DNA from 4 places in the Gracilibacillus phocaeensis genome. Region 3 is predicted to be linked to each of the others. Evidence: riboswitches for the same ligand, from Rfam matches in the RefSeq annotation. Region 3 holds a riboswitch; each other region holds the start of a gene.
The links. Region 3 has a riboswitch for S-adenosylmethionine ahead of E0E32_RS06815 (bifunctional homocysteine S-methyltransferase/methylenetetrahydrofolate reductase). Riboswitches for the same ligand answer to the same signal wherever they lie in the genome.
Positions count from the first base shown of each region.

Region 1: linked by a shared signal. The riboswitch ahead of E0E32_RS05395 (SDR family NAD(P)-dependent oxidoreductase) and the one ahead of E0E32_RS06815 (bifunctional homocysteine S-methyltransferase/methylenetetrahydrofolate reductase) in region 3 are both predicted to bind S-adenosylmethionine.
Region 2: linked by a shared signal. The riboswitch ahead of E0E32_RS07425 (phosphoadenylyl-sulfate reductase) and the one ahead of E0E32_RS06815 (bifunctional homocysteine S-methyltransferase/methylenetetrahydrofolate reductase) in region 3 are both predicted to bind S-adenosylmethionine.
Region 4: linked by a shared signal. The riboswitch ahead of E0E32_RS08340 (thiolase family protein) and the one ahead of E0E32_RS06815 (bifunctional homocysteine S-methyltransferase/methylenetetrahydrofolate reductase) in region 3 are both predicted to bind S-adenosylmethionine.

Region 1 covers NZ_LR131143.1:181,094-184,425, reverse strand. Annotated here, with positions in the region: gene E0E32_RS05400 (Na+/H+ antiporter NhaC family protein) at 1-1,098, opposite strand, end outside; gene E0E32_RS05395 (SDR family NAD(P)-dependent oxidoreductase) at 1,119-1,883, opposite strand; SAM riboswitch class I at 1,958-2,059, opposite strand; gene E0E32_RS05390 (LacI family DNA-binding transcriptional regulator) at 2,427-3,332, shown strand, end outside.
Region 2 covers NZ_LR131143.1:618,311-621,642, forward strand. Annotated here, with positions in the region: gene E0E32_RS07415 (sensor histidine kinase) at 1-204, opposite strand, end outside; gene E0E32_RS07420 (aldo/keto reductase family protein) at 358-1,311, shown strand; gene E0E32_RS22125 (hypothetical protein) at 1,612-1,758, opposite strand; SAM riboswitch class I at 2,171-2,292, shown strand; gene E0E32_RS07425 (phosphoadenylyl-sulfate reductase) at 2,369-3,091, shown strand; gene E0E32_RS07430 (assimilatory sulfite reductase (NADPH) flavoprotein subunit) at 3,148-3,332, shown strand, end outside.
Region 3 covers NZ_LR131143.1:487,390-490,721, reverse strand. Annotated here, with positions in the region: gene E0E32_RS06815 (bifunctional homocysteine S-methyltransferase/methylenetetrahydrofolate reductase) at 1-1,397, opposite strand, end outside; SAM riboswitch class I at 1,476-1,581, opposite strand; gene E0E32_RS06810 (nitroreductase family protein) at 1,789-2,355, shown strand; gene E0E32_RS06805 (hypothetical protein) at 3,047-3,332, shown strand, end outside.
Region 4 covers NZ_LR131144.1:101,390-104,721, reverse strand. Annotated here, with positions in the region: gene E0E32_RS08345 (acetoacetate--CoA ligase) at 1-119, opposite strand, end outside; gene E0E32_RS08340 (thiolase family protein) at 116-1,282, opposite strand; SAM riboswitch class I at 1,358-1,467, opposite strand; gene yidC (membrane protein insertase YidC) at 1,758-2,558, opposite strand; gene E0E32_RS08330 (hypothetical protein) at 2,507-2,878, opposite strand; gene E0E32_RS08325 (alpha-L-fucosidase) at 2,995-3,332, opposite strand, start outside.

The sequences.
Region 1 (3,332 bases), 310 kb from region 3:
CCTTCTTGGCTGAATGCGATATTCTTGTGCAATATTTTTGGCAAGTGGTCCGGTCATAATAATCGAAATCGTGTTATTGGCTGTGCTAATATCGGCAACACTTACCAGGCTGGCAATGCCGAACTCGGCTCCTTTTTTGGAATGTATTCTGTTGGAAACGAAATTCAGCAGGAAGGTAATCCCGCCATTGTGTTGAATAATTCCAATCATTCCGCCGATTAATAAGGCAACGATCGCAATGTCTTCCATATTGATGATTCCCTGCGAAGCGGCTTGGATCAGGGTTGTTCCCGTATAGGAGCCGTCAATTAAGCCAATCACCCCGGCAAAAATAATTCCGCCTATCAGGACAATCAATACATTGACACCGAGTATAGCAACAATCAATACGGTGAGATAAGGAAGCACTTTAACAAAATTATACGAGTAATCCTCCAGGTTATTGACATGACTTCCAGAAGTAATTACCCATAAAATAACGGCGGTGACGATTGCACCAGGCAATACAATAAAAAAATTGGTTTTAAATTTGTCGCTCATAGCCGAATTTTGTGTTCGCGAAGCAGCAATGGTTGTGTCTGAGATCATCGACAGGTTATCACCAAACATCGCCCCGCCCAGAACGGTAGCCATTGCTAGTGCCATCGGAATATCGGTCTGTTCGGCAATTCCGATACCAATTGGTACAAGCGCCACAACGGTTCCCATCGAAGTTCCCATCGTAACGGAGATAAAACAACCGATGATGAACAAACCAATCATTAATAGGTTAGCTGGCAGTAAAGATAATCCAAGATTTACTGTGGCATCAACGGCTCCCATGCCGCTTGCCACTTCTGAGAATGCTCCGGCAAGCACGAAGATAATGACCATTAAGACAATGTTCTCGTGTCCGGCTCCTTTTGTAAATACTTCTATTTTCTTGCTTAATTTTTCCTTGCGGTTCATGGCCAGTGCTACCGCTGAAGCAATGATGATCGCGACATTAATCGGCATACTGGAAAAGTCTCTAGTAACGATACCTGTCCCAATAAATAACATGATAAAGATAAGTAACGGTAATAGTGCATATGCGTTCCCTTTTGCTTGCTGTGTCATTTGAATGACCTCCTGTGCTGTTAATTCATCGTCATGCCGCCTGTAATGTTGAGTGCCTGCCCTGTCATATAATCGGAAAATGGGGAGGCAAGAAACATCACGACATAAGCGACATCTTCGGGAGTTCCGGTTCGTCCGAGTGGTACTTGTGAAGCGTCTTCTTGACGAATTGCTTCCTCATCTAATCCTCGAAGCTTTCCACCAAGGACACGTTCCCGGTGTTTCATGCTGGTTTCAATGATCCCGGGACAGACAGCATTTACGTTGATTTGATCCTGAGCAAGTTCTAAGGCCATCACCTTTGTCAAGCCAATTACGGCATGTTTGGAAGCAACGTAAGAGCCCATTAAGCGATAGCCGTTCTTACCTGCTTGTGAGGCGATATGTATCATTTTGCCGCTGGTTCCTTGTTTTTTCATTTGCTGGGCAATGACCTGACTGCATAACTGGACTCCTTTTGCATTGACGTCCATCGTTTTGTCCCAATCTTCTTCTTTGATATCGACCAGATAATCCATCGTTGAGATGCCAGCATTATTAACAAGAATATCTACTTTACCAAAACGGTTGATGACCTGTTCCATCATTTTTTCTACATTCTCTTTATTGGAGACATCTGCTTGGATATAAAATAAGTCTCTTTCTGTATTTCTGCCGCTGGGGTGTAGATCGACAACGGCCACCTTTGCATGAGAATGACGCAGGGCGTCGACGATGGCTTTTCCAATTCCATTTGCTCCGCCTGTGACAACGGCCACTTTATCTGTAAGGTCTATCGTGAACATAAAAAATCCTCCCTTGCATTAGAAAAGGGCCTTTTCTGCATAAGAAGAGGCCCTTAAGTGTTTATTCACTGCTCCTCTTATCTGTTAGCATAATCGCTACTGGAATTGGCACATTACTCCATGGAGCTGTTGCCGAGGCTTCCAAGGGCCAGTCCCTCCACCTCTCTAGATAAGAATTGTCTATTAATGATGTTTCTAAATATAACGTTTTTGCTAGGTAAAATCAAGTGTTTTGTTTTGCTAATAGAGCCTCTTGAACAAAAGTTTGCACTGAAACCTTTCTATATAAGTTGAAGGTATAAATGTGACAAAACGTGTGATAAGCAAGTCTTTGCTCGCTTTATTGCCTAATAATATCTAGGTTGATCCAGGAGAAATTACTTCATTCCACTTATATAGTGCAATTCTCCTGTTATACGACACACCCCATTGCTTTTATTATATTTTATATTATAATAGTAAACACAATGTAATGGATTACATTGTTAATAGAAAGGCAATAAAGCAAACAAAATTCAGAAAAAAATGAAAGGAGGTAACAAAATGCCAACGATTCAAGATGTAGCCAAGAAGGCAGGAGTATCCGTGGCTACGGTGTCCCGAGTACTAAATAAACCATCATCCGTAGCAGAAAAAACCCGAGAGAAAGTGAATAAGGCGATGAAGGTGTTAGATTATTCACCCAGTATCTTAGGGAGAAATTTGCGAAATTCGGAAAGTCGCATGTTGTTAGTTTTATTGCCAAAGATATCGAATCCTTTCTATTTGAGAATAGTTGAGGGAATTGAAGAAACCGCTTTAAATTATGGTTATCATATATTAGTATGTCAAACGCACACCACTTCAGAGCGAGAAGATGTTTATTTCAATTTGTTGAAAAACCAGCAGGCGGCTGGGGCCATTACTATGGATCCGCTGATTAATCGTCAGACCATTTCTAGTTTGGCAGAGCAATTTCCGATTGTGCAATGCAGTGAATATGATAAGGAACAAAGCCTGTCTTATGTCACCATCGATAGTGAATTAGCGGCTTATCAAATGACAAAATTTTTATTGAAGCAAGGGCATCAGCGTATTGCATTTGTAAATGTTGGAGAGCATTACTTATATGCAAGGGATCGAAAAAAAGGATTTATTCGTGCATTAGAAGAATTTCACATAACAGTTGAGGAAGATTGGTTCTACTACGCAGATAGTGTGACCTTTGAAGCTGGGCAACAAGCGATGCGTTCTCTATTGAATAGAGAGAAAGCGTTTTCTTCTGTGTTTGCCGTATCCGATATTTTGGCGATTGGTGCTTTAAAAGAATTAAATATGCAAGAGATTAGTGTGCCGGATGAGGTAGCGATTGCAGGATTTGATAAGATTGATTTTACCAACATGACATATCCAACATTGACAACTGTTTCACAGCCAATGTACAAAATGGGGTGTGCCTCCGTAGATATG
Region 2 (3,332 bases), 130 kb from region 3:
AGCACTAAAAGTAATAATAATAATTAAAAGCAACCATAGAAACGGATAGCTTTTTCTCGCAATAGAGGTAAAAAAGAAGGTAGCGAAAAAGATCGCAGCCATCAGTAACAAATAAGTTACATCCAACATCTGCAGCTGTATCTCATACCAAATAGCACCAGTCCAAGCAAACAGCCACAACCCTAACCAAATCCAGAAATGCATCCTTCTCCCCCCTCTTCACTCCTACCTATAATATACCATATATCGCTGCTATTACGAAAAAACATCGGAACAGATCACTCGCTTCTCTACTATAAATCTTTTATACTTGATGAAAGCGTTTGATTTCATTCGTCAAACAAGGAGGATAAATAGATGAAATATCGTCGTTTAGGAAATACAGGATTGAAAGTAAGTGAGATTAGCTTAGGAAGCTGGCTTACTTATGGAGGATATGTTGAACAGCAACAGGCACAGAAAGCGATTGATACGGCATATGATCTAGGCATCAATTTTTTTGATACAGCCAATGTCTATATGCGTGGGGAGGCAGAGAAGATTGTTGGCAAGGCACTTCGTAACTATCCGCGACATTCCTATGTCCTAGCCACTAAGGTTTTCGGCAAAATGGGGGATGGTCCTAATGATCAAGGTCTTTCGCGCAAGCATATTATGGAACAATGTGAAGCCAGCCTAACTCGACTAGGACTTGATTATGTCGATATCTATTACTGTCATCGTTATCATGCAGATACGCCATTAGAAGAAACTTTACGTGCTTTAGATGATTTAGTCAGACAAGGCAAGGTGCTATACATCGGGGTAAGTGAATGGTCCGCCGCACAAATTGCCGAGGCAGTACATATTGCCGACAAGCGATTATTGGATCGCATTGTCGTCCATCAGCCCAATTACAGTATGCTTCACCGACAGATTGAGGATGAGATTATCCCTATTAGTGAAAAACATGGAATCGGCCAAGTAGTTTACTCACCATTAGCGCAAGGGGTGCTCACTGGCAAGTATAAAAAAGGGCAAGATATCCCTGCTGACAGTCGAGCAGCTCAAGACAATTTAGATTTATCCAAATTACTAACAGCTAAGAATCTGGACCGCGTCGAGGCGTTAAATAATGAAGCGGCCAATGAAGGGATCTCCTTGTCCCAGCTTGCCCTTGCCTGGATCCTGCGCCAATCCAATGTGTCTAGCGCATTAATTGGGGCGAGTAAGCCCGAACAAATCGAAGAAAATGTTCAAGCTTCCGGTGCCAAATTGTCACCAGAAACCATGGCCAAGGTGGAAGGGATTTTGAGTAATCCTTATCACTAATTCCATTCCAATGTGGTAAATCAATAAATGAGTCCGATGGTTTATCATCTCCACACAATGTTAGCTGAACCAATCGGGTCGTTACCTAGTTATAAGCATCCCACTTAAAATCATTATGCTTTTCCTGGTGGGACGCTTATAGCCTGTTACACTACGTTAAACAAAATCGATTTCTTGAAGCGGAAGTCGAACATAATATGGTAAGAAAATACATGAGTCTGTTTTTCTTGTAGTGGATCAAGATGAAATGAGGATAGAGATACCCATTTTTATTTTCGATTATTAAGTGCGGAAGGAATATTAATGATCCTTACACCTTTCGCCAACAATCCCTGAATAGCAGCCATTGTTAGGTTTATTTAGACCTTTTTCTACCATAATACCCACACTAGCTAGCTTCTTCATGATATATTCTTGTTCTTCCGCAAAAGTTTTTTTCCGCATCATGCAACACCTCTTCCACCAACATTCCCTTTTTATGTTACTATATCATCCTATTTTAACAAGAGGTAGATGATTTAAAATGGACATATTAAATACTTTATACATTTATAAGCAAGTCTTCTTTCACATTATCTCCTGATAATACCTCGTTTGATCCATTCGTGTAAATGGATCAAGAGCACTTATCCAATAAATGAGAAATTATTTAATTCAACTTATATATCCTATGATAAATAAACTTAAATACCTAATATTAGACCGAGTATTATTTTACATGATTCTTTTTAAAAGCCTCCTTTCTTAAACCAACCTTCTCACTAGTCATTATGTATGAAATTAACATAAATCCGACAAAACCTATTGACATTAAGGGTTAATGTGTATAAGATATAGAATAACAATTATTACACTAATTTTCTTATCAAGAGAGGTGGAGGGGCAGGCCCAGCGAAACCTCGGCAACAGGTTAACCATATACACTGTGCCAATTCCTGCGGGACAGCATATATTTTAGTAATGGAACCCGAGAGATAAGAAGGAATGATAACAAGATTATCTACCTTCTTAATCGATCATGATTGAGAAGGTTTTTATTATATGAGGAGGAGTTTACATGATTACGTTTGATAACTTTCACGACAGTGATTTCCATCATGAAACTTACGACGATAATGATCCGACTAAAGGTGCTCAAAGTCTTTTAGAATGGGCGTACCAGACATATGATGATTCGCTTGTTTATGCCTGCAGCTTCGGTGCCGAAAGCATGGTTTTGATTGATCTTATTGCCCAAACGAAGCCTGATGCTAAACTCGCTTTTCTAGATACAGGACTGCATTTTCAAGAAACCTATGATTTGATTGAGGAAGTCAAACAGCGTTACCCATCGCTTCAGATCACCTTTAAAAAGCCAGAGTTAACGGTGGATGAGCAACGAGAGAAGCACGGAGCGGCCTTATGGTCCCGAAACCCTGATCAATGCTGTTATATCCGCAAAGTGAAGCCATTAGAAGAAGTACTAAGTGGTGCCACTGCTTGGATATCCGGTCTAAGAAGAGAGCAATCGCCTACAAGGGCGAACACGAATTACATCAACAAGGATGAACGGTTTCAATCCGTAAAAGTATGTCCTTTGATTCATTGGACTTGGGATGATGTTTGGGGATATATTGAAGAACATCAGCTACCCTATAATGCCTTGCATGATCAAAATTATCCGAGTATCGGTTGTATCCCTTGTACCTCACCAGTAACTGGCGAAGGTGATGAACGTTCAGGAAGATGGAGTAATTCTCAAAAGACGGAATGCGGCTTACACATCGCTCCATCGTCTTAATTTTTTTCGGCATACCCCAGTAAATCGATCGTATTAATAAAAATGAGGTGACGACATTGACTTTACAAGTGGCAAATTCCCCATTTGATCAAAAGCAAACAGAAATCTTAAACCAGCTCTTACCAAGCTTAACTGAATCTCAAAAAACTTGGCTTTCTGGTTACTTAGCAGCTTCTCAAGGCAGCGAACCTGCACCGGCTGCCGCTTCCACACCGGAGGCGACACAGGAAGAAGTCATTGC
Region 3 (3,332 bases):
GCCACTTGGAAATGGCTTTTTGTTTTTAAAGAACTGCCGGAGAAGGATAATCCTTCATTGCTTTGTTTGATTAAGCGGGTCAGCTCAAAGGATGTGACATCAAACACCGAAGAAGCCCCAGGGAACCCGCCAATGCGAGTAGGATCGCCTGTAATCGCTAGGATTTCATGTAATCCGAGTGTGTGTAAACCCATTAAGTGAGATTGTAAACCAATCAGATTGCGATCTCGACAAGTCAAGTGAATAAGCGGTGTAACCTTGCAGCCTGCTTGCTTCATCTTGATTGCCATAGCTACATTACTGATGCGTGGTGTGGCGAGAGAATTGTCTGCCAGTGTAATTGCGTCTACTCCCGCTTTTTCTAAGGCAAATGCTCCTTTGATAAAATCTTCCGTATCCAAATGTTTTGGTGCATCGAGCTCCACAATCACGGTTGTCTGTTTAGCTGCTTTCCCTGCTAGTGTTTCTTCTGGTGGTGGAGATTCTGTTTGCTTTTCAGCTGGGAAATGGAGCGGAATGACCTCCTTGCTTTCTATCGGTTTCAGTCCAGTGACGCCATTCTTTAAGGCGCGAATATGTTCAGGAGTAGTACCACAGCAGCCCCCGATCAAATGCACTCCTTGGTCACGGAAATCTTTAGCGCACTGTTCAAAGTAGTTACTAAACTGATTGTAAACTAGTTTGCCATTTTGATAGGATGGCAGACTAGCGTTCGGATAAGCAGCCAAATAGGCTTTCTCCAGAAGCGGTACCGATTCTAATGCCTTGATCATAAAGTGTGGTCCCAAATGGCAATTCACACCGACGACATCGGCACCGATATCTTCTAATGTTTGTAATGCCGTTGACAGAGCCATACCATTTTCCATTACTCCTGGCTCATGCATGGATACATTGGCGATAATCGGTAGATCGGTTTCTTTTCTGGCAATCTGTAACACCTGTTTTATTTCCTCAAAGTCGTAATAGGTTTCCAGCAGTATGCCATCGACACCCTCTAAAAGAAGGGAAAAGAGCTGCTCTTTAAAACCACGAATAATATCCGACTCGGAGGTGTCCAATTTCTGTACTCCTCTGATTCCACCAATCGTGCCAACCACATTTGCCTGATTCCCTGCCGCTTGTTTGGCAAGCTGTACTGCCTTGGTGTTCAATTCATGCACATCATTCTCCAAGCCATAACGCGATAGTTTAATATAGTTAGCGCCATATGTATTGGTTTGAATAAGCTCTGCGCCGGCCTCGATATAGGATCGGTGTACACTTAAGATTTGTTCAGGGTGCGTAGTATTGTATGACTCAAAACAGCGGTTGCCTCCATGCGCATACAGTAAGGTTCCCATTGCTCCATCCGCTACTACTAGTTGATTTTTCAGTTTTTCCAAAATGGTTGTCATATTTTGCTTCACCTCTTTTCAAAAAATATAAAAAAATCCCCGTCTGCTTAAAAGACGGGGATTTGATTCTGCCATAGCATCTCATCTTTCAAGCATTCATTGCTTGCTGGAAGTAGCACCTTGTCTGTAATAGACGGTTGCTGAGGTATCAAAGGGCCAGTCCCTCCACCTCTCTGGATAAGAAAGATATTTAATTTTCAGTAACATTTGTAAGTATGTTACAGCATTTTTTAACAGAGCGCAACCCTTTTTTTGAAAAAAATTAAGAAGTGGTCAAAGTGTTTGGAGATAGAGTGAGGCTTTTTCTAGTTCCATACTTGACTTGCAGAGAGGAAATAACATAAGATAATAATAGTTGAAAATGATTATCAATTAAGGGAGAGTGGTTGCTATGACGTTAAAACAAACCATCAGAGAACGCCGCTCCATATCGGCTTATCAAGATAAGGAAGTATCGGCAGCATTAGTAGAAGAATTATTGGAAACGGCGATTTGGGTACCCAATCATAAATTGACCGAACCGTGGCGATTCGTATTTGTGCAAGGAGAAGCCAAACGAAACCTGGCGGAGATCAACCGGGAAGTGGCAATGGCCAAAAGTAACACCGATAACAAAGAAGATTTACAAGTGATCAGCGATAATGCCTTTGACAAAATAAACCGCGTACCGTTCCTCTTTTTTGTGATTAACACCCTGCACACCGATGCGAAATTAAGAGAAGAAGACTACGCTGCTAGCAGCTGTCTGATTCAAAATTTCAGTCTGTTGGCATGGGAGGAAGGGTTAAGTACTTTTTGGAAAACGGGTAAATTGGCGACCTGTGCAGAAACGGCGGAATTGATTGGTTTGACAGAGAACGAGAGAGTCGTAGGCCAGATTCAAGTTGGCTATCCAGCCAAGTCCCCAACCCCAACTCCTAGATTTGCGGCAAAAGATAGGATTACGGTAGTGGAATAAGTAAGATGCTTGGTCCCCCTTTTTTTTATATAGAAGGGGGATTTTGGTATAAGGTGAGCCTTTTTCCTAATAATCTTGTCCCGCAATGATGTTCCATTCGTTATATGCACGGCGAATAGGGAATGTTGTCTCTATTGATTTTCCATCTTCTTCGATTTCTACCGTTGCTTCATATTCCTGATCATTTACTTGCTGTATGTTTACTATGTTTGTGTCTGTTATGTCTTGACTAATAGTATGATAGACCTCTTTTTGATCTTCTTTATTGGGAAATCTGACATCTCTGCTAGATTGAAGTAATACTTCCGTGTCATTCTCCTCCAGAGCTTCGAGATATTAATTCAGCAGCGTTTTTATGTCTGCTTCAGACGTTTCAGAAGTTTGACTTGTACGTCCAGTTAAAATAAATAAAAATAGGGCAATGGACATGTAGTATTTGACTTGTCTCAGGTATGGTACCTCCTAATTAAAAAATAGTATTATACCATGATTAACAAGCGTTCTCTATGTAAACTTCTAGGTGCAATAACGATTGTAATGAATAGAAAAGGCATTCATTTTGTGCATTGTTTTACTGTATTCCTCGTATTACAATGAATATATAGACAAGATAATTAGTCAGGTGTGAACGTAAGAGGTTAAATGGCGTTCATAAAATCATTCTTAGTTAACATTAGGAAGGAGCATGAATATGGATGTCTTACGTAAATATTGGCTACCTGTATTGATTTACCTGCTGACTTTTCTCATTGTCCCTTACTTTATGATGGAGCAAGTAGAGGATGGATTAGCACTTGCTATCATTGATTTATTTCTACTTAATTCCATTGCTGTCTTTTTGGGTGTTTGTTACATCACTTACAAGTATGGTTTTGATTGGGTGAATTTGCTTATCATAGCGCTTCTATACTTATTGTCTTGTTATACCATTTGGAATGAATCGGCCCTTGTTTACTTTGTTCTTTATGGGATCGTCG
Region 4 (3,332 bases), on a different contig from region 3:
TAAGGGAATAATGGCTGATTCACTTGTGTGGCGAAGCTTTTTAAGTTTGATTGTTCGATATCCTGCTGAGTAGGCTCCCATAATAAATGATGATTGCGTTCTTTTATTTCCACACTCATGCTTTATCCCCTTTCCCATTTACCTCTATTAATATCGCGATTCCTTGTCCGCCACCACCACATAATGCAGCGATTCCTTTCCCCCCACCTCGTCGTCTTAATTCGTAGGCAAGAGTTAGAACCAGTCGGAAACCGGTACCGCCTAATGGGTGACCAATAGCTATTGCACCACCATTTACATTTAATTTATCCTCGGAAATAGATAATTGATTGGCACTGGCAATAACGACACTGGCAAATGCCTCATTTATTTCAAATAAATCAATATCTTCCACGGTAAGTTTTTGCTGTTTTAATACCATTTCGATGGCATCTGCTGGTTTGGTTTGTAGGCTGGTATCTGGCCCTGCAGTTTCTGCCCAATCCTTGACACAAGCAAGTGGCTCCGTATTCAACTCTTCTGCCTTAGCTGAAGTAGTGACAATTCCAACACTCGCACCATCCGTCATTTGTGAAGCGTTCCCTGCCGTAATCGTTCCATCCTTTGCAAAAACAGGTGACAAACCTGCTAATTTATCCAATGTGGTCTGAGGCCGTATTCCCTCATCTTCTACTAACACCTGATCAAACGGCACGATTTCTTCCGCTAATCGTCCAGCGTCACGCGCTTTTGCTGCCCGTGTTTGTGATAAAAAAGCTATGTTATCTTGCTCTTCTCTAGTAATGTGAAAGGATGGGTTATACTGCTCTGTCAACACGCCCATGGATTGTTCACTCAAGGCGCAGGATAATCCATCTCGAAGCAAGGTATCCGTCATTTGCTGATGACCAAAGTCTTTGGGTTTAGGCTTTGGAATGACGTAAGGAGCGTTGGACATGGAATCCATTCCACCAACAATGTAGGTGTTCCCTTCGCCAAGTTTGATTCTTCTTACAGCGTCGATCACGGTGGCTACCCCGCCAAGACAAACATTATTTACTGTCATCGCCGGAATCCGACTGTCTAACCCCGCCTGAAATGCCACTTGCCTCGCAGGATTCTGTCCTTGGCCAGCTTGAATCACTTGTGCCAGTATCACGCCATCAATCGTTCCCAGAGTCGGATATTTTTCTATTAAATGAGTTAATGGTTTGCTGGCAAGTGATACAGCGTTATACCCCGCCAATGCCCCATTCCATTTACCATAAGGTGTTCGTTTCCCATCCAAAATAACAACTGTCATTATAATCCCCTCGTTCTATGTTATCGATCATCTAATAAAAAAAGCCCTCTTTCGATAAAAAGAGGACTGTTCCACTTCTTATCTGTCAGGATGATACCTGATGGATTTAGCACCTTTTAAGCTGCATGCACTTAAAGGTTGCCGGGTTTCGCAGGGCCATGTCCCTCCACCACTCTGGATAAGATATTTCTATATAATTTTATAAGTTTGGAAAACTCTCTATAGCAACATAGAGAGTTGATTGTATCTGCATCTATTAATATAGTAAAAAAGCGTTCAAATAATACCAAGTAACATGGTATACTTTATCACAAGAAAAAACCCTTGTCAAGAATTATCGAAAAATTTTTAAACAGGAAAGCGATCTCGTTGCGGATGACGGACTTTTTTTACGATTCTCCTCTCATTTTGGCCGTCATTTCCGTATCCACAAATAAAGAGACAGGGCAAACCACCCTGTCTCTTGAATAACCTTCTATGTTTGTTTCGATTTATAGCTAATGGCAGTGGATAAAGTTCCTGGTTGATACAGTTTCTTGGAAATCAGTGTTTGAACAATTAAAAACAAGCCACCCGTCGTCCAATACAGCGGAAGTGCTGCTGGTGCCCCAAAAGAAACCAGACCAATCATGACCGGTGAGATCAGACCAATGATCGCCATTTGTTTTTTCTGAGCGGGATCCATACCCATTTGTGTCACTCTTGATTGCACAAAATAAACCGCCATGGCTATCAATGCCATCCAGATATTTGCCTCTCCCAGACTAAACCACAAAAAGGAATGAGTGGAAATCTCCGGTGTGCTACGAATCGCATAGTAAAAACCAATTAAGATCGGAAATTGAATGATAATAGGGAGACAGCCAAGCGATGCTAAAGGATTGATTTGGTGTTTCTGATAAAGTTGCATCGTCTCCTGTTGCATTTGCACATTGACATCTTTACTGCTATCTTTATACTTTTCCTTGATTGCATCCATCTCCGGTTTTAGCACCTTCATTTTCTCCTGCATCTCGCGACTTGATTTCATTTGTTTTAGCATGAAAGGCATCAATAACAAACGTATCATCACCGTCAGCACGATAATAGACAGTCCATAATTATCCCCTAATAGAGTCGCCAAATGTTTGATAAGATAAGAAAATGGACCAATCAAATACTGATCAAAAAAGCCAGATGAATCTCCATCACCAACACAACCAGTTAAAAATAAAAGAATCGTTCCTACAATAAAACTATACTTGCCAAAGAAAGGGAATACAGATTTTTGTCCCATTGTGAACCTCCTCGTTTTTGTTTGCTTGGATAAAACGAGAAGGAATGATTATCACTATCATCATCAGGCACATCTATGCGCTTGGTTGTATGGGTTATCCAGTCTTGTACATCACGTGAATCCTCACGAGCATCATCGATTGGCAGCCGCTTAAATGCCAATGCATGGTATTCTTTTGTATATCTCTGGTTTGCCATTATCGTACTACTAACATGAATATCTACCATTCGAAACGTGAAAATCATTGACAGAATGATACTCAAATAAAAGTACATTGGAGAAACTTCAGCTAATAAGTCATACAACAATTCAATCGCCATCTGTATTCACCTCCTTTCATTTGTCTATTTACTATTTACGTTGTGACAAGTTTATTTGTTTCATCTAATTCTTCATTATACTAAAAATAATATAAAATAGACAGTGGCAAATACAGTCAGTCCAATTCTATTTTTAATACCACTGGTTTATCTGATTGCACCTGCGTGGTTTTACACTGCAATCCGCTGCTTGTTCGCTTCCATACTGGTTTTTCTTCATAACCTAGTATCGTAACATCCTTAATAATTCCAGAAAAATGCGGCAGTTTCGACGCATCCTGGTCTGCCAGTGATTTGATATGAACCAATCCATCTTCAGGATACTGGAGCACAGTCGCATATAAATACGATCCGTTCACCGTAAAACGAATATCTTCCGAGGTAAACAGCTTCTGCTCCGCATCGGTAAACTGGCCTTCCTCGATAGTAGTAGGACCTTCGCCCGCTTGACGCC